DNA from 4 places in the Oceanicaulis sp. UBA6590 genome. Region 4 is predicted to be linked to each of the others. Evidence: predicted binding sites of a transcription regulator. Region 4 holds the regulator's gene; each other region holds the start of a gene.

Region 1 (4,593 bases), on a different contig from region 4:
CCGGCAGGAGCGGGCGCAGCGCCGGATGATGGCGCGGGTGCCGGACGCGGCCGTGGTGATCACGAACCCGACCCACTACGCCGTGGCGCTTGAATATGAGCAGGGCCGGACGCCCGCCCCGATCTGCGTCGCGAAGGGGACGGACGAGGTGGCGCTGCGCATCCGGGCGCTGGCGGAAGAGCACGACATACCCATTGTCGAGGATCCGCCTCTGGCGCGCGGCCTGTTCGCCAGCGTCGAGCTGGAGGAAGTCATCCCGCCCGAACACTTCACTGCGGTGGCGAAGATTATCGGGTATGTTCTGATGCTGGCGGGCAAGGGACCCAAATCCTGACCGCAGCGCTCGAATGCGCGCGACGGGCGTTTGCGGACCCTGACGCTGAAGTATGGTTAACTTTAACCTGTGATGATGCGCGTTCGAATCGTGGACTCGCCACCGCGCCAACCCCGGCCTGAACCCTTCGGAGCCTGTCATGTCAGACCTCCCGCTTTCCGCTCAACGCGCCCCGTCCGCTTCGGAGGCCTCGCCCTCCGCCGAGATCGGGCGGGAGACCGAGTCCGCCCCCGCCGAGAGCCCTCTGACCCGACCGCTGACCCGGCTGATCTTCTGGACCGCGAGCCTGGGCGCGCTGATTGCGGCGGCGGTCGCGATCTTTGCAGGCGCCGGAGCGGGATGGAATGGCGTGATCCTGCTGTCCGGCATCGCATCGGTGGCGCTCTTGCTGATGTATGCGCTGGCGGCGGGCGAGACGGCGGGCCGGTCCCTGATCGAACCGACGGAACGCAAACGCGCTGCGGGCGGCCAGGCGGCGCACGCCATGGCGGTCTGGCCGGACCCCGTGCTGATTACCGACCCCCAGGGGCGGGTCGCCTGGGCGAACGCCGCCTATGTGAAGCTGGCCGAGGCGCTGGCGGGAGTCGGCGCCGACAAGACGCCGGCCGCGCCCGAACGCCTGTTCAGCGGCGCCGGGGCGGGGGCCGTCTATCGTCTCAATCGGGCTGCGAGTGCAGGCGAACGGGCGCGTGAAGTGGTTGGACGCATTCCGCTGGGGGGCGGAGAGAGCGTGGTCTATGCCGCCGATGTCTCCGTGCTGGAGGATGGCGGCGTGCTCTGGCGCTTTTCCGAGCTGCGCGACGAGGGGCCGCTTGAGGCCGAGGATACCCCCGACTGGGCCGATCATGCGCCGGCCGGTCTGTTCAGCGCGGACGCTGAAGGCCGGATCCTCGCGGCGAACGCCACCTTGCGTCGCTGGCTCGGCGTCAGCGAGGAAGCCGTGCTGAAGCTGCAGGACATCACGTCGGGCGACACCGCCTCCGCCTTTGCCCAATCGCGCGGCGCCGACGGGGTGACGCGCCTGGATGCGCGGCTCAGGCATTTCGATGGCGAGGAAAGCCCTGTGGTCATCTGCGTCAGTTGGAATGACGACCGCCCCGCCAAGGCGCGCGCGGTGGTTTATGAGCTTTCCGCCACAGGTGCGCCTCCGGGCGTGGCGGTTCCCCACGCCGTGCAGGAAGCCTCTCCGGTCGGAACCTCGCTTGCGGGCGGGTCCTTTGATGAAATGTTCGCCACTGCGCCGTTCGGCGTGGCGCGACTGGATGACGCCGATCCCGCCGTGGCGGTGATCGAGGACGCCAATCCGGCGCTTCTCAAGCTCTCGGGCGGCGCGGCGGTGCCCGGCGCGACCTTTGAATCCCTGTTCGAAATCGGCGGGGATGGCCGGATCGACAATGTGCTCGCCTCCGCGCTCGCGGGCCGCGGCGAGCCCAGCGAAGTGCGCCTGAAGGCGGGCGAGGATGGCGAGCGCGCGGTGCAGGTCTTCCTGTCGCCGTCGCGTGAAGGCAAGCGGGTCGCCTATGTCGTCGATATCTCGTCCTGGAAGGCGCTCGAGCAACAGGTCGCCCAGGCCGGCAAGATGCAGGCGGTGGGCCAGCTCGCCAGCGGCGTGGCGCATGATTTCAACAACATGCTCACCGCGATCCGCCTGAATGTCGGCGAGCTCCTGAACCGGCACCCGGTGGGCGATCCGTCCTATCAGGACTTGCAGCAGATCAACTCCACCGTCACCCGTCAGGCAGGGCTGGTGCGCAAGCTTCTGGCGTTCTCGCGCAAGCAGACCTTCCGCAACACCGTGTTCGATATTTCAGATGTGTTGTCGGACTGCTCGATCATGCTGGGCCAGATCCTGGAAGAGACCGTGCGGCTCGATATCAAGCATGGTCGCGACCTGCCGCTGGTGCGCGCGGATCGCAACCAGATCGATAATGTGCTCGTCAATCTCGCCACCAATGCCCGCGACGCCATGAAGTCCCAGGGCGGCGGCGTGCTGACCATCACCACCGCAGCGGTCTCCGCCGAGGATGTGGCCCGCGCCGGGGCGCCGAACCCCAAGGATGGCGACTGGGCCGCGATCCATGTGTCCGATACCGGCGCCGGCATGGATGAGGCGACACTGAAGAAGATCTTCGAACCGTTCTTCACCACCAAGGAAGCCGGGCAGGGCACAGGGCTGGGGCTGGCGACCGTCTATGGGGTGGTCAAGCAATCAGGCGGCTTCCTGTTCGTGGACTCCGAGGTTGGCAAGGGGACGACCTTCCACATCTATCTGCCCGGCCATGTGCCGAGCGAGGAAGAGCAGACCGAGCTGGCGCGCGAGGAAGCGGCCAAGACCGCCGAACCCGTGCCGTCCGATCTCGCCGGCAAGGGGCGCATCCTGTTCGTGGAGGACGAGGACGCCGTGCGCGCCATCGCCGCCAAGACGCTGGTGCGGCGGGGCTATGAGGTCGTCGAGGCCTGTGATGGCGAGGAAGCGCTGGAAATCCTCAAGGAAGAGCCCGAGAGCTTTGATCTTCTGATTTCCGACGTGGTGATGCCGGGGCTGGATGGTCCGGGCCTTCTGAAGGAGGCGCGGCATCTCCTGGGCAATGCGCGAATCGTCTTCATTTCCGGCTACGCCAAGGAAGAGTTTTCCGACACGCTGTCGGACGATCTCGAGATTTCCTTCCTGCCCAAGCCGTTCGACATCCAGCAGCTCGCCGAGCGCGTGAAGGAAGAGCTCGCGGCGCGCCAGCGGGCCTAAGACGCTGATTGTGCTGGGCGGAAGCGGGTGTTCCACCGCGGAATATGTTCCTGTTGCGTTCCCGGAACAAAATAAGTACGGTTGGCTTCATTGCCCGACTCGGTCGGGCGTGAAATAAGGAGGGCCGACCTGATGGCACAGTCAAATCTGCGCGTGGTGAAAGACGGCGACATGGATAAACAAAAAGCGCTTGAAGCGGCCCTGACTCAAATCGATCGCGCCTTCGGCAAGGGCTCGGTGATGAAGCTGGGCGCCAAGCCGGACCAGGATATTCAGGCGATTTCCACCGGCTCCCTGGGCCTGGATATCGCGCTGGGCGTGGGCGGTCTGCCCAAGGGCCGGATCGTGGAGATCTACGGCCCGGAAAGCTCGGGCAAGACCACGCTCGCTTTGCACACCGTGGCGGAATGCCAGAAAAGCGGCGGCACGGCGGCCTTCGTGGACGCCGAGCATGCGCTGGACCCGGTCTATGCCCGCAAGCTGGGCGTGGATGTGAGCGAGCTTCTGGTCTCCCAGCCGGACGCCGGCGAACAGGCGCTCGAGATCGCCGACACGCTGGTGCGCTCCGGCGCCATTGACGTGCTGGTGATCGACTCCGTGGCGGCGCTGACCCCGCGGGCGGAGCTGGAAGGCGATATGGGCGATTCTCTGCCCGGTCTTCAGGCCCGCCTGATGAGCCAGGCGCTGCGCAAGCTGACCGCTTCGATCTCCAAGTCCAAATGCCTGGTGATCTTCATCAACCAGATCCGCATGAAGATCGGCGTGATGTTCGGTTCGCCCGAAACCACGACCGGCGGTAATGCGCTGAAATTCTACTCCTCTGTTCGTCTCGACATTCGCCGTATCGGCGCGATCAAGAACCGCGACGAGGTGATCGGCAACCAGACCCGCGTCAAGGTCGTGAAGAACAAGGTCGCGCCGCCCTTCCGCGAGGTCGAGTTCGACATTCTCTATGGCGAAGGCATCTCCAAGACCGGCGAACTGCTCGATCTCGGGGTGAAGGGCAATATCATCGAGAAATCCGGCTCCTGGTATTCCCACGACTCCGAGCGCATCGGTCAGGGTCGGGAGAATGCGCGCCAGTTCCTGCTCGACAATCCCGAGATCGCCGACCGGATCGAGGCGCAAGTGCGCAAGAATGCCGGCCTGATCGCTGACGAATTGCTGGTCGGTCCGGGCGAGGATGATGATCTGGACGACGAAGCCACCGGCTAGGGCTGCGTTGAAACTGCCGCATCACCCCTGATTTCGGTGATGAATATACAACGGGCGCTTGGCTTGACCGGGCGCCCGTTCGTATATGGGGGAGAACCGACACCCAAAGGCCGCCGCACCAGCAGGCGGCCATCCTCTCAAACGCCGCGCGCCAGCGCCCGGAGTGCCCCATGACCGCCTTGCGCGATATCCGAAGCCAGTTTCTCGATTTCTTCGCCAAAGAAGGCCATGAGATCGTCCAGTCGGCGCCGCTGGTGCCCCAGGATGATCCCACCCTGTTGTTCGTGAACGCCGGCATGGT
Region 2 (4,593 bases), on a different contig from region 4:
TAGGTTATGCGTGTAGCCAAAAAGGAGACGCCTCATGAAACGCCCATTTCGCACCCTGGCCTGCACCGCAGCTCTGGGCGCATCCGCCTTCAGCGTCCCGGCCCTCGCCGCCGATCACCATCAGGAGAACGCACACGCCCCCGACGAAGCGCACGCCACGCTGATCGATCGCGCGCGCAACGAGATCGGGCATGCGCGTTTCCAGCAGGGACCAACCGGCGTGCTGATCACCATCGAACTCGACACCCCGGTTCAGTCCGCCCATGGCTGGCACGGCGTGCACCTGCACATGATCGGCGATTGCTCGAACGAGGATTTCACCAGCTCCGGCGGCCATATCAATCCGTCGGGCCATGAGCATGGTCTTCTGAACGCTGAGGGCCCGGACAATGCGGACCTGCCCAACATCTACGTGCATGAGGACGGCGCCCTGCGCGCCCAGGTCTTCACCGACCGGGTGAGCCTGCATGGCGAGTACGACGCGCCCGCGCTCCTTGACGACAACGGCTCGGCGCTCGTCATTCACGACAATCAGGACGACCATTCCAGCCAGCCCATTGGCGGCGCCGGCGCCCGCCATGTGTGCGGCGTCATCGAGGCGTCCCGCTAATGCTGTCGCGGCGGGAAACGCTTGCAGGGATCGGCGCCGCCGGACTGGCGCTGAACCTTGGCGGACACGCAGGGGCGCAAGCCGCGCCCGAGCCGCAATGGAATGCCGGCCCGGACCTGCCCATGCGCGTTCAGGAAATCTATCCCGCCGTGCTGGACGAGGTGATCTATGTGGCGGGCGGGCTGAGCCCGGATGCCGGCCGGGGACGCATCGGGGTATCCGATCGCGTCTTCTCGCTGGCGCCGGATGCGACAAGCTGGCGCGAACGTCCGCGCCTGCCTGTTCCGCTGCATCACCCCAATCTCGTCGGCCTGGAAGGACTGGTCTACGCCGTGGGCGGCTTCACCGCCCAGACCGGCGGCCTGTGGGCTATGAGCGAGGGCGTGCGCGTCTTCGACCCTCAGCGCAATCGCTGGCGCAATGGCCCGGCCATGCCCCAGCCCTATGCTGAAACGGTCGCCGTTGCGATGAACGGCAGACTGCATGTGGTCACCGGACGGCGTCCGGCCGGCCTCTCCAACAAGGCCTGGTCTGACCACGCGGACACCAACGCCCATATCGTGCTCGACCCCGCCGCCCAGATCTGGACCACGGCCGCCCCGGCGCCCACGGCGCGCAATTCCGCGGCGGGCGCTGAACTGAACGGCCGCCTGCACGTGGTGGGCGGGCGCACCGTGTCGGGCGGAAATACGCCGGTTCACGAGGCCTACGACCCCGCAAGCGACAGCTGGGAAATCCGTGCGCCCCTGCCCGAACCCGAGGCGGGTCCGCGCGGGGCCGGCGGGTTGGCCTGCGCCAGCGTGGAAGGCGCGCTCTATGTGTTCGGCGGAGAGTGGTTCGACAACTCCGGCGGCGGCGTCTACGCCCAGGTCTGGCGCTATGATCCCCAGTCAGACAGCTGGACCGGCATGGGCCGCATGCCGACGCCCCGTCACGGCCTGGGCGCTGTGGCCGTGCGCAATGCGATCGCCACGATCGCCGGCGCCGCCCAGCCCAGCGGCGTCGAGACCACCGCCAAGCTCGACTGGTTCACCCCCTGAGACGAGCCTTGAGCGAGCCATGCAAAAAGCCCGGCGCGACGCGCCGGGCTTTTCGGTTTCATCGATGGGACAAATCCTAGAACGGGATGTCGTCATCCAGCGTGTCCGAGGTGAAGTCCTCACGCGGGGCGTTCTGGCGCTGTCCGCCGCCGCCCTGACCGCCGCCATAACCGCCGCCGGACCGGTCATCCATCTGGTTGTTGTTGTAGCCGCCGCCCATGCGGTCGCCGCCGCCGTCGCCGCGACCGTCCAGCATGGTCAGCTCGCCGCGATAGCGCTGCAGCACCACTTCGGTGGTGTATTTGTCATTGCCGTCGCGATCCTGCCATTTGCGGGTCTGAAGCTGGCCCTCGATATAAACCTTGGAGCCCTTCTTGAGATAGTTCTCGGCGACCTTGGCGAGGTTGTCGTTGAAGATGACGACATTGTGCCATTCGGTCTTCTCGCGGCGCTCGCCCGTGGCCTTGTCGCGCCAGTTCTCCGAGGTGGCGATGCGCAGATTGACGACCGGATCGCCATTGTTCAGCCGGCGCACTTCCGGGTCCGCACCCAGATTGCCCACCAGGATCACCTTGTTCACACTGCCCGCCATGCCGCGTCTCCCGCTTGTCTTTCGCGTCGTATTTGTTCACATTCCGTTCCGCGCGTCAATTGAAGCGCGAGTCGGAAGTTAACGAAGCCCATCCGGGGCTCCGAGTCCATCACCGGGCGCCGCTGTCGGCGCCTGAACGGTGGATAGCGGGCCGGGAGAGTCCTAAGTAACGCCCGATACGCCGGCCCGGCAGTCCGCCAGTGAAGGATTTTGCGTCATCCATGTCTGACAAGCTCAAAACCATTTCCGTTCGCGGCGCGCGCGAGCACAATCTCAAGGGCGTGTCGGTGGATCTGCCGCGCGACGAGCTGATCGTGTTCACGGGCCTGTCGGGATCGGGCAAGTCCTCGCTCGCCTTTGACACCATCTACGCCGAGGGCCAGCGCCGCTATGTGGAGAGCCTGTCCGCCTATGCGCGCCAGTTCCTGGAGCTGATGAGCAAGCCCGATGTGGATTCCATCGAAGGGCTGTCCCCCGCCATCTCCATCGAGCAGAAGACCACCTCGAAGAACCCGCGCTCGACCGTGGGCACGGTCACCGAGATCTATGACTATATGCGCCTTCTTTGGGCGCGGGTGGGCGTGCCCTATTCCCCCGCCACCGGCGAGCCGATCTCGGCCCAGACCGTGTCCCAGATGGTGGACCGCATCACGGCTCTGGGCGACGGCGCCCGGCTTTACCTGCTGGCCCCCATCGTGCGCGGCCGGAAGGGCGAATACCGCAAGGAGTTCGCCGAGCTGCTGAAGCAGGGCTTCCAGCGCGTGAAGGTGGATGGCGAGTTCTACGCCCTTGAAGAGGCGCCCGAGCTCGACAAGAAGTTCAAGCACGATATCGACGTGGTGGTGGACCGGGTGGTCACCAAGGAGGGGCTCGAACAGCGCCTCGCCGACAGTCTCGAGACCGCGCTGCGGCTCGCCGACGGCATCGCCATGGCCGAGTTCGCCTCTGACCATGGCGAACACAAGACCGGCGAGCGGATCGTGTTCTCCGAGAAATTCGCCTGTCCGGTCAGCGGCTTCACGATCGAGGAGATCGAGCCGCGCCTGTTCTCGTTCAACAATCCGTTCGGCGCCTGCCCCGCCTGTGACGGCCTCGGCCAGAGTCTTGAGTTTGACGAGGATCTGGTGGTCCCCGACCGGGACAAGTCGCTCTATGACGGCGCCATTGCGCCCTGGAGCCGCGCCACCTCCAAGCTCTACCAGCAGACCCTGCAGGCGATCGCGGACCATTACGGCGCCAGCATGTACACGCCCTGGCGTGATCTCGACAAAGCCTTCCAGAAGACCGTGCTTTACGGGACCAGGGACAAGATCAAGTTCACCTATGAGGACGGGCTGCGCCAGTTCACCACGTCCAAGGCGTTTGAAGGGGTGATGCCCAATCTGCAGCGCCGCTGGCGGGAGACGGATTCAAGCTGGGTGCGCGAGGATCTGGCGCGCTTTCAATCGAGCCAGCCTTGTGATGTCTGCGACGGCAAGCGCCTGAAGCCCGAAGCGCTGGCGGTGAAGATCGCCAAGCACGACATTTCCGAAGCGGGCGAGAAATCGATCAAGGATGCGCGCGACTGGTTCTCCTCCATCGAGGAGACGCTGTCGCCCAAGGATCAGGAGATTGCGCGCCGCATCCTGAAAGAAATCCGCGACCGCCTGAAATTCCTCGTCGATGTGGGGCTTGATTATCTCACGCTCAGCCGCGCCTCGGGCACGCTGTCGGGCGGGGAAAGCCAGCGCATTCGTCTCGCCAGCCAGATCGGCTCGGGCCTGACGGGCGTTCTGTATGTGCTCGACGAGCCGTCCATCGGCCTGCACCAGCGCGACAATACCCGTCTGCTCGATTCCCTGCGCGGACTGCGCGATCTCGGCAATACCGTCCTCGTCGTCGAACACGATGAAGAGGCCATCGAGACGGCGGACTATGTGGTCGATCTCGGTCCGGCTGCGGGCGTGCATGGCGGCGAGGTGATCGCGGCGGGCACGCCGGCGGAAATCGCCGCCAATCCCAAATCGCTGACCGGGCAGTACATGTCGGGCAAGCGCATGGTGCCGGTGCCCGAACAGCGCCGCCCGGTGGACCTCAAGCGCGCCGTGACCGTGAAGGGCGCCACCGGCAACAACCTTCAGAACATTGACGCGGCCTATCCGCTGGGCGTCCTGACCTGTGTGACGGGCGTCTCGGGCGGGGGCAAATCAACGCTCACGATCGAGACGCTCTACAAGGCGGCGGCCAGGCGGCTCAACAACGCCTCCCAGGTCCCCCTGCCCCATGACACGGTGGAAGGCCTCGATCAGGTCGACAAGATCATCGATATCGACCAGAGCCCGATCGGCCGGACGCCGCGCTCAAACCCCGCC
Region 3 (4,593 bases), on a different contig from region 4:
CTTCGTCAGAGCCCTCATTGACTGCGTCATGCATCAGCCCGCGCGGCACGTAGAGGACATCGCCGGGGTTCAGCACCAGCTCTGCGCGCGGTTCGGTCTGGGCGAAGCGGCCCGGCGTGAAGCGTTCGCCGCGATAGGGTACGCCCACAGGAGCGTCATAGAGCCGCCAGCGCTTGGATCCCTCGACCTGCAGCACCAGCACATCGTGATTGTCGTAATGGGTCTGAAAGCCCTGCGCGTTCGGCGGAGTGAGATAGATATTGGTCTGGACCGGGCAGGAGAACTCCGCTTCCAGCTGACGGCAGAGATCGGCCAGGGGGCGGTGTCGCGCCTGCAGCTGGGGCAGGATCAAGGTCGCGCCCTGCTGATAGAGCCTCGCGACCTCGCCGCGATCCACCAGACCGTCCTCTCGCAGCCAGGCGCGATCGGGCAGGCGCGGCTCGGCCCGCGCCATGGACAGATCGCCCTCACGCAACAGGTCCTCGGCGAGGATGCGGTCAATCGCATCAAGACTGATCAGAGAGGCGAAGCGGTTCCGGTCAGTCCCCGGCGCATGCAGATGGGTCTGCTCAAAGACGGTTTCGAAAAATGCGGTCGTCTCATGCGGCGCGATGAGGTCGACAAGCGCGCCGGACATTGAAGCAGGTTCGGAGCTCATGTTGTCTAGCAGCGGCGTCCCTGACCTGACGGATCAGCATAAGGACCGGAGTCCGCATCGGTGCATTGCCGTCCGCCGCCCTGATAGCCGCCTCGCCCCTGGCCGGGCGGGTCCGCATACGGCCCCTGATCATTGTCTGTATAGCCGCCCTGGTAGCCGCCGCGGCCCTGACCCGGCGGATCGGCGTAAGGGCCCTGATCGTTATCGGTGACGCCGTTCTGGTATCCGCTTCCGCGGCCCTGTCCGGGCGGGTCCGCATAAGGACCCTGGTCATTATCCGTGTAGCTGTTCTGATAGCCGCTCCCGCGACCCTGGCCGGGCGGGTCTGCGTAAGGCCCTTGGTCGTTATCGGTATAGCCAGACTGACCCTGGCAGCTCCGGCCCTGATTGGCGGGATCGGCATAAGGGCCCTGATCCGCATCGGTGCAGTTTCGCCCGCCGCCATACGCGCCCCCGCGACCATAACCGATGGCGTCCGCATAGGGTCCCTGATCCTGATCGGTCAGGCCGGTATAGCCTGCGCCGGTCGTCGTGCAGCCTGTCAGTCCAGCTGCCCCGATCGCCGTGGCGCCGCCGGCGACCTGGGTCAGGAAGGACCGCCGTGAGAGCGTGCGTTTCTTGCTCATGTCCGTCTCCCCCAAAGACAATGACCTTACACCGATTATGGATTGAGAGAAGCTGAATGCGGTCTGAACGGGTGGGCGTGCAGAGTTTGGTCGCGTTTTGTTCCGAGTGCTTTATGCTGTCGCGTGATGAGCAGCGCGATTCGCATATTGGGCATCGACCCGGGCCTGAACGCCACGGGTTGGGGGGTGATCGACCAGACCGGTTCGCGCCTGTCACTGGTCAGTTATGGCGTCATCAAGGCGCCCTCAAAAGCGCCCATGGCCGAGCGTCTGACGGTCATTTACAACGCCATTGAAGAGCTTGTGATCGCGCATCAGCCCCATGAAGCGGCGGTGGAAGACCAGTTCGTCCACGCCAGCGCCGTTAGCGCGCTCAAGCTCGGTCAGGCCCGCGCTGCGGCCATGCTGGCGCCGGCGCGCGCGGGGCTGGTGGTGGGCGAATACGCCCCCAAGCTCGTGAAAAAGGCGGTCGTGGGCACCGGCTCGGCGGAGAAGGCGCAGGTGGCGGCGATGATCGCTATCCTGCTGCCCGGATCAAAAGCGGATGCGGACGCCGCGGACGCGCTGGCTGTCGCGGTCTGTCATGCGCATCACAGGAATAGCGTGAAAGGAATGGCGTCGTGATCGGAAAGCTCAAGGGCGTCGTCGATTGTGTTGGCGAGGAAGAGGCCGTCATCGACGTCAATGGCGTCGGCTATCTGGTGAGCGCGGGGTCGCGCACGCTGGGGCGGCTCGAACCGGGAAAGCCGGTTGCGCTGCATATCGAGACCCATGTGCGCGAGGACCAGTTCAAGCTCTTTGGATTCCTGAGTGATTCCGAGCGCGCCTGGTTCGTCCGCCTGCAATCGGTTCAGGGCGTCGGCGCGAAACATGCGCTCGCCATGCTCGACGCCATTGAAGTCGGCGAGATCGAAAGCTCCGCCATTCTGGGCGATCCTCTGCCGTTTGAACGCGCCAAGGGCGTGGGCAAGAAGCTCGCTCAACGCATCGCCACCGAATTGAAGGACAAGGCCCCGCCGCTCGGGCGCTCGCTGGGCGCGGGCGTTGCGGGGCTGGCGGCGGCTCTGGCCCCGGCGGGCGCCGAGACGCCTTCCGCCGCCCCGGCGCCGAAAGACAATGTCATGCGCGAATCCGCCGTCTCGGCGCTGGTCAATCTGGGCTACAGCGAGAGCGATGCGCGCAAGGCCGCCGCCGAAGCCTTGCGTCAGCTCGGTGAGGATGCGACCGAAGGGCTTGTGATCAAATCAGCCCTCAAGGAGCTGGCGCGGTGAGCGACGCCGAAGACCGCATCATTTCTGCTGAAGCCAATCCCGGCGATGGCCGGGACAAGGCCTTGCGCCCGCTCTCCTTTGAAGAGTTTGTCGGCCAGCCGGCCGCCATCGCCAATCTCAAGGTGTTCACCCAGGCCGCCGCGCGACGCGGCGAGGCGCTCGATCACGTCCTGCTGTCCGGCCCGCCCGGCCTTGGCAAGACCACACTCGCCCAGATCGTGGCCAAGGAATTGGGCGTGAACTTCCGCGCCACCTCCGGCCCGGTCATCGCCAAGGCCGGCGATCTTGCGGCGATCCTGACCAATCTTGAAGAACGCGACGTCCTGTTCATTGACGAGATCCACCGGCTGCTGCCAGCGGTCGAGGAGATTCTCTATCCCGCCATGGAGGATTTCTGCCTTGATCTCGTGATCGGCGAAGGGCCGAGCGCGCGCACCGTGCGCATCGACCTGCCGCCCTTTACCCTGGTGGGCGCGACGACGCGGGCGGGCCTTTTGGCGACGCCGCTGCGGGATCGCTTTGGCGTGCCGGTAAGGCTTGAGTTTTACTCCACCGAAGAATTGTCAGGCATTGTCGCCCGCGCCGCCAACAAGCTGGGCGCGCCCATGAGCGAGGATGGCGCGACCGAGATCGCCAAGCGCGCCCGCGGCACGCCGCGCGTCGCCGGGCGTTTGCTTCGCCGGGTGCGCGACTTCGCCGAGGAAGACGGCGTGCCGGTGATTGACGCCAAGGCCGCCGATGCGGCGCTGAGACGGCTTGAGGTGGATGCGGTGGGGCTCGATAGCCTCGACCGACGCTATCTTCGGGTTCTGATCGAGGGTTTTGGCGGCGGGCCGGCGGGCGTCGAGACGCTGGCGGCGGCCTGCGCCGAAGCGCGCGATGCGCTTGAGGATGTGGTCGAGCCCTTCCTGATCCAGCAGGGCTTCATCATGCGCACGCCGCGCGGGCGTGTGGCCGCCAAGCGGGCCTATGAGCATCTGGGCTTCACCATGCCGCGCCATTTCAGTGACGATCTGTTCGGGGAGGGCGCGTAATGGCCGAACCCCATGCCGGCGTCTGGCTCGATGACAAGACGCACCAGCTCTCTGTCCGGGTCTATTACGAGGACACCGATTTCACGGGCGTCGTCTATTACGCCAATTATCTCAAATTCCTCGAGCGCGGCCGCACTGATGCGCTGCGCTGTGCGGGCGTGTCCCACGCCGAGATTCTGAAACTGGATCCGCCGCTGGGCTTCGCCGTGCGCAAGATCAATCTCGACTATCTCAAGCCCGCGCGCATCGATGACGCCCTGACCATCGAGACGCGCTTCGTCGCCGCCAAAGGGGCGAGGCTGGTCATCCGCCAGCGGGTCATCTGCGCCGCCGAAGTGCTGGTGACCGCTGATGTGGAAGCGGCCTGCATCGACCTTGAAGGACGGCCCCGGCGCTTGCCCAAGACCATGCTCGATCAGGTGCAACGCTACGTAACCGACTAGAATTCTCCCTCAATTCGCCCCAATCGCGGTGTTTTCTCATATCGATGCGCCTGTCTGGCCGAGTTCGGCTTGGCGTGGCGCGTGCGTGCGGTTACACCTGCTGCCCGAGGGCGTTTCATAATGACGCATCCGCCGGGCGCGGGTGCGTGAGGGTCTAGCGGAGTTTCCATGGAAAGCGTTGCAGTTGAGCTGACGGGTCCGGCCACTGAACTGACCATCATGCATTTGTTCATGCGCGCCGACATTGTCGTGAAGGCGGTGATGGCGATCCTGGCGTTGATGTCCATCTGGTCCTGGGCCATCGCCATCGAGAAATGGATGCAGCTGAACAAGGCCCATGCGGGCGCCTCGCGCTTCGAGAACGATTTCTGGTCCGGCGGCTCGCTTGATCAGCTGGTGACCAAATACGCCAAACCCGCCAAGGAGCCCTTCGGCCGCGTGCTCGCCGCCGCGATGCGCGACTGGGACGGCTATGCCGTCGCCAAGAGCGGCGGCGCCGAAGCCAATCGCGAGCTGAACAAGATGGAAGCCGGCCTTGGCGTTCTGTCCATCATTGGTTCG
Region 4 (4,593 bases):
GCCGAAGCGCTGGCGCTTGATCCCAAGGGCATTCTGATCAGCCCCGGCCCGTGTGATCCGGATCGGGCGGGCATCTGTCTGGACCTGATCAAGACGGCCCCGAAAGACCTGCCGATCTTCGGCGTCTGCCTGGGGTTCCAGTCCATTGGTCAGGTGTTTGGCGGCAAGGTGGTTCAAGCCAAGGCCATCATGCATGGCAAGACCAGCCCGATCGAACATGACGGCACCGGCGTGTTCGAGGGCCTGCCCTCGCCCTATAACGCCACGCGCTATCATTCGCTCGCCGTTGATCTGCCCGACGGCACCGAGCTTGTCGCCAACGCCCATACAGCCGATGGCGAGATCATGGGACTGATGCACAAGACCCGTCCCATTCATGGCGTGCAGTTCCACCCCGAATCCATCGCCTCTGAACACGGCCATGCCCTGATCGGCAATTTCCTGCGTCTGGCGGGTATGGCGTCGGAGCAGGCGGCATGAGCCGCATGCGTCCCGCCATTCACGCCCTCGCTCAGGGACAGGAGCCGGAGGCGCCTGCGCTTGAGGCTGCGTTTGACGCCCTGATGGAAGGTCAGGCTGATCCGGTCGAGATTGGCGGCTTCCTGCTGGCGCTGACCGCGCTTGGAGAAAGCCCGCAAGCCCTGATGATCGGCGCAAAGGCGATGCGCGCTCGCATGACGCCCGTAAAGGCGCCCGCAACCGCCATAGACACCTGCGGCACGGGCGGGGATGCGCGGGGCACGTGGAACATCTCGACCGCCGCCGCTCTGGTCGCTGCGGGCGCAGGCGCGGTTGTCGCCAAGCATGGCAACAAGGCCGCCTCCTCCAAATCCGGCTCCGCTGAAGTGCTCGAAAGTCTGGGCGTGAACCTGTTCGCCAGCCCGGCGCAGGTGGAAGCGGCCTTGTCTGAAGCCCGGGTGGGCTTTCTCTTCGCGCAGGCCCATCACGGCGCGGTGCGCCATGTGGGGCCGGCGCGCAAGATCCTGGGCGTGCGCACGATCTTCAACCTGCTCGGTCCGCTCTCCAATCCGGCGGGTGCAAAACGTCAGCTGCTGGGCGTGTTTGATCGCAAATGGCTGGTTCCCATGGCTGAAGCCCTGCGGGGGCTCGGCGCGGAAGCGGCCATGATCGTGCACGGCGAGGACGGGCTGGATGAGATCACCACCACGGGCGTCAGCCATGTGGCAGAGCTCTTCCCCGATGGCGCCATCCGCGAATACGAGACCATACCCGAAGACGCCGGTCTGCCCCGCGCAGGTCTTGAAGATCTCAAGGGGGGTGAGCCTGAAGAGAACGCCCAGGCGATCCGCGATCTGCTCAAGGGCGCAAAAGGCCCCTATCGCGATATCGTGCTTCTGAACGCTGCGGCGGCGCTGAAACTCGCGGGGCTCGCCGATGATCTGAAATCCGGCGCGGCGCTCGCCGCCAGCGCTATTGATGAGGGCCGCGCGCAATCCGCTCTCGACGCGCTTGTTCGCGCCAGCAACGCCTGACCCAGCCTGAAGAGTCTCCCATGAGCGATGTCCTCACCCGTATCGAAGCCTACAAGCGCGCCGATGTCGCCGAGCGCAAAGCCCGCCTCTCTTATGAAGCGGTGTGCGAGCGGGCGCAGGACGCCAGCCCAGTCCGCGGCTTCAAGGCGGCGCTGGAACGCGATGCGAACGCGAACGGTCTGGGCCTGATCGCGGAAGTGAAGAAAGCCAGCCCCTCGAAAGGCCTGATCCGGGCGGACTTCAATCCGCCGGTACTCGCCAAGGCCTATGAGGACGGCGGCGCAAGCTGCCTGTCCGTGCTGACCGACGCGCCGAGCTTTCAGGGCCATGACGATTATCTCATCGCCGCCCGCGCGGCGGTCGACCTGCCCGTCCTGCGCAAGGACTTTCTCTATGATCGGTGGCAAGTGGCCGAATCACGGGCGCTGGGTGCGGACTGCATTCTGGTGATTCTCGCGAGCGTGGATGATTCCCTCGCCGCGGACCTGATCGAGGAAGCGTTCAAATGGGGCATGGATGCCCTCGTCGAGGTGCACGACGCGGACGAAATGAAGCGCGCCCTCGCCCTGCCGAGCCCGCTCGTGGGGGTGAACAACCGCAATCTTCGCACCTTTGAAACCAGCCTGGAAACCTTTGAAACCCTTGCTCCCATTGTGGGCGATGATCGCGTTCTGGTGGCCGAAAGCGGCATTTTCATCCGTGACGACGCGGTGCGTTTGCAGGAGGCTGGCGCCAAGGCTCTGCTGGTGGGCGAAAGCCTGATGCGGCAGGAGGATGTGACGTTGGCGACGCGCACCCTCATGGGGCGCGCCTGACGCTGGGCCTTCACTTGACGTTAAGATGGAACATGCATAGAACACTTCTAGAGTTTCTATTTTGTTCCAAGAGGCGATCATGCTGACCAAAAAGCAGCACGAGCTTTTGCTCTACATCAACAAGCGTCTGTCCGAAGACGGCGTATCGCCTTCCTTTGATGAAATGAAGGAGGCGCTGAACCTCGCCTCCAAATCCGGCGTTCACCGTCTGGTCTCGGCGCTCGAGGAACGCGGCTTCATCCGCCGCCTCGCTCATCGCGCCCGCGCGCTGGAAGTGCTCAAGCTGCCCCAGGGCGGGTCCGGCAATTCGCCCGCCCCCTTGAAGACCAACGTCGTCAGCGCGGACTTCGGATCCAGCGCCTCTGACGAGCGCAGCCATGGCGTGGAAGTGCCGGTTCTCGGCCGGATCGCTGCGGGCGTGCCCATCGAGGCGATCCAGCATGAAACCGATCGCCTGCCCGTTCCCGCCGAGATGATTTCGGGCGGCGAGCACTTCGCGCTGGAAGTGCACGGCGATTCCATGATCGAGGCCGGAATCCTGGATGGCGACCTTGTGATCATCAAGCGCGGCGACACCGCCAATACCGGCGACATCGTGGTCGCCCTCGTCCATGACGAGGAAGCCACATTGAAGAAGCTGCGCAAGAAGGGCGGCTCGATTGCGCTCGAAGCGGCGAACCCCGCCTATGAGACCCGTATCTTCGGCCCGAACGAGGTGAAGGTTCAGGGGCGTCTCGTGGGCCTCATCCGCCGCTATCACTAGGCGCGCTGATCGAGCGAGGATAGTCTGGCGCACCCTTTTGAGGACGCCAGACTCATGACCGACGCCGCACCGCTCAGCCTTGACCTCTACTGGTCCTTCCGAAGCCCCTACAGCTATATCGCCGCGCAACGACTTCTTGAGCTGCGGGAGCGGTACGCCTTCACGGTGGATGTCCGCATCGTTCGTCCGTTGGCCGTCAGGAGTCCGCACTTCTTTGAAGAGCGCGATCCGCGGTGGATCCATTATGTCCTCATCGACGTGGCGCGCGAGGCGGAGCGTCTGGGGCTGCCCATCTCTGCGCCCTCACCCGATCCCATTGTTCAGGATCTCGCGACCCTGAAGATCGCGGCCGATCAGCCGCGTATCGCCTATCTCAATCGTCTGGGCGTTCTCGCCGCTGAAGCCGGCGATGGGCTCGCCTATATCGCCGCCGCCAGCCGCCGGATCTGGGGCGGAACCAGCGCCGGGTTCAACACCCCCTGGACCGATGACGGCGCCCTGGATGACGCCGCCAGCACGGCCGGACTGGATGCGGACTGGCTCAATGCCGAATCCGATGCGCAGTCTGACCGCATCGACAGGCAGATCATCGAGAATGAAGCCAACCAGGACGCCGCCGGCCATTGGGGCGTGCCTTTGATGGTCTTTGAGGGCGAACCCTTCTTTGGCCAGGACCGGGTTGACGCCCTGCTCTGGCGCATGGAGCAACGCGGCCTGCAAGCGCTCTAGCGATCAGGTTTCAGAACCTCTCCCCCACAAGCGTTCCCGCCGCATCGCCTGAGCGCTGCGCATGCGCACGACCTGCCCGTCCTGAACCCAGAACTCCATTCCGCCCAATTCGGCGCGGGCGGCGTCATCCAGCACCAGCGCCCGGCATCTTCGCTTGCGCCACGCGGAGACCTCGCCGTCAAACACGATCAGATCCGCGTAGGCACAATCCGACTCCAGTGATTCCGCAGATCCTGTGACAGCCAGCAGCAATCCCTCGGCCGTTCGACCGGTACAGCCCAGAGTGTCACAGCGGAGCGCCGCGCGTTCGGGTGTGCTGCTGACGCCTGCGCGCTGCAGGAAGACGCGCGCATCAAAGCGACCGCGCCTTCGGTCCGAGACCGCGAACTCCTCGCCCCCGCCTTCAAAACGCGCCAGCACCACGCCGCCATCGGTGATCATCATCTGGGGCGGGGTCTGGACCATGAACAGGCCGATCGCGATCGCAATCAGCGCGCCTCCGGTCACCCGCATCCATCCGAGCCCGATCACCAGACACGCAAAGCCCAGCCCGTAGAGCGCCACCAGCGCCGGGTCCGCAGCGTTCGCCCCCACCACGGCGCCGTCCAGAGATGACGCCCAGTAGGCGATGTCGAGCACCCGCCTCAGCCCCTGATCCATGAGCCAGAGAAAGGGCCGCTCCAGTCCCAGAGGCGAGAAGACAAGCGCCGCGCCGCCAGCGGGCATGACCCAGAAGGTGAAAACCGGCATGGCCAGCAGATTGGCGATGAGCCCATAGGCGGCCATGCGCTGG

What was found. Region 4 encodes LexA, which represses DNA repair genes until DNA is damaged. Its sites were predicted from a motif close to ATGTTCCNCTTGTGTTCC; they were not measured.
Region 1: recA (recombinase RecA) is a predicted target of LexA. The motif match lies at 3,122-3,139, and genes of this name have one in related genera.
Region 2: uvrA (excinuclease ABC subunit UvrA) is a predicted target of LexA. The motif match lies at 2,275-2,292, and genes of this name have one in related genera.
Region 3: ruvC (crossover junction endodeoxyribonuclease RuvC) is a predicted target of LexA. The motif match lies at 1,371-1,388, and genes of this name have one in related genera.

The regions. Positions count from the first base shown of each region.
Region 1 covers NZ_DJIQ01000062.1:41,036-45,628, reverse strand. The annotation lists gene flhB (flagellar biosynthesis protein FlhB) at 1-334, shown strand, start outside; gene B2Z70_RS12440 (ATP-binding protein) at 474-3,077, shown strand; gene recA (recombinase RecA) at 3,210-4,292, shown strand; gene alaS (alanine--tRNA ligase) at 4,463-4,593, shown strand, end outside.
Region 2 covers NZ_DJIQ01000016.1:80,962-85,554, reverse strand. The annotation lists gene B2Z70_RS03395 (superoxide dismutase family protein) at 35-610, shown strand; gene B2Z70_RS03390 (Kelch repeat-containing protein) at 610-1,650, shown strand; gene ssb (single-stranded DNA-binding protein) at 1,727-2,242, opposite strand; gene uvrA (excinuclease ABC subunit UvrA) at 2,464-4,593, shown strand, end outside.
Region 3 covers NZ_DJIQ01000038.1:15,735-20,327, forward strand. The annotation lists gene B2Z70_RS08100 (cupin domain-containing protein) at 1-658, opposite strand, end outside; gene B2Z70_RS08105 (hypothetical protein) at 664-1,284, opposite strand; gene ruvC (crossover junction endodeoxyribonuclease RuvC) at 1,411-1,908, shown strand; gene ruvA (Holliday junction branch migration protein RuvA) at 1,905-2,555, shown strand; gene ruvB (Holliday junction branch migration DNA helicase RuvB) at 2,552-3,589, shown strand; gene ybgC (tol-pal system-associated acyl-CoA thioesterase) at 3,589-4,032, shown strand; gene B2Z70_RS08130 (MotA/TolQ/ExbB proton channel family protein) at 4,201-4,593, shown strand, end outside.
Region 4 covers NZ_DJIQ01000027.1:41,573-46,165, forward strand. The annotation lists gene B2Z70_RS06060 (anthranilate synthase component II) at 1-480, shown strand, start outside; gene trpD (anthranilate phosphoribosyltransferase) at 477-1,493, shown strand; gene trpC (indole-3-glycerol phosphate synthase TrpC) at 1,514-2,308, shown strand; gene lexA (transcriptional repressor LexA) at 2,388-3,071, shown strand; gene B2Z70_RS06080 (2-hydroxychromene-2-carboxylate isomerase) at 3,126-3,800, shown strand; gene B2Z70_RS06085 (ComEC/Rec2 family competence protein) at 3,804-4,593, opposite strand, start outside.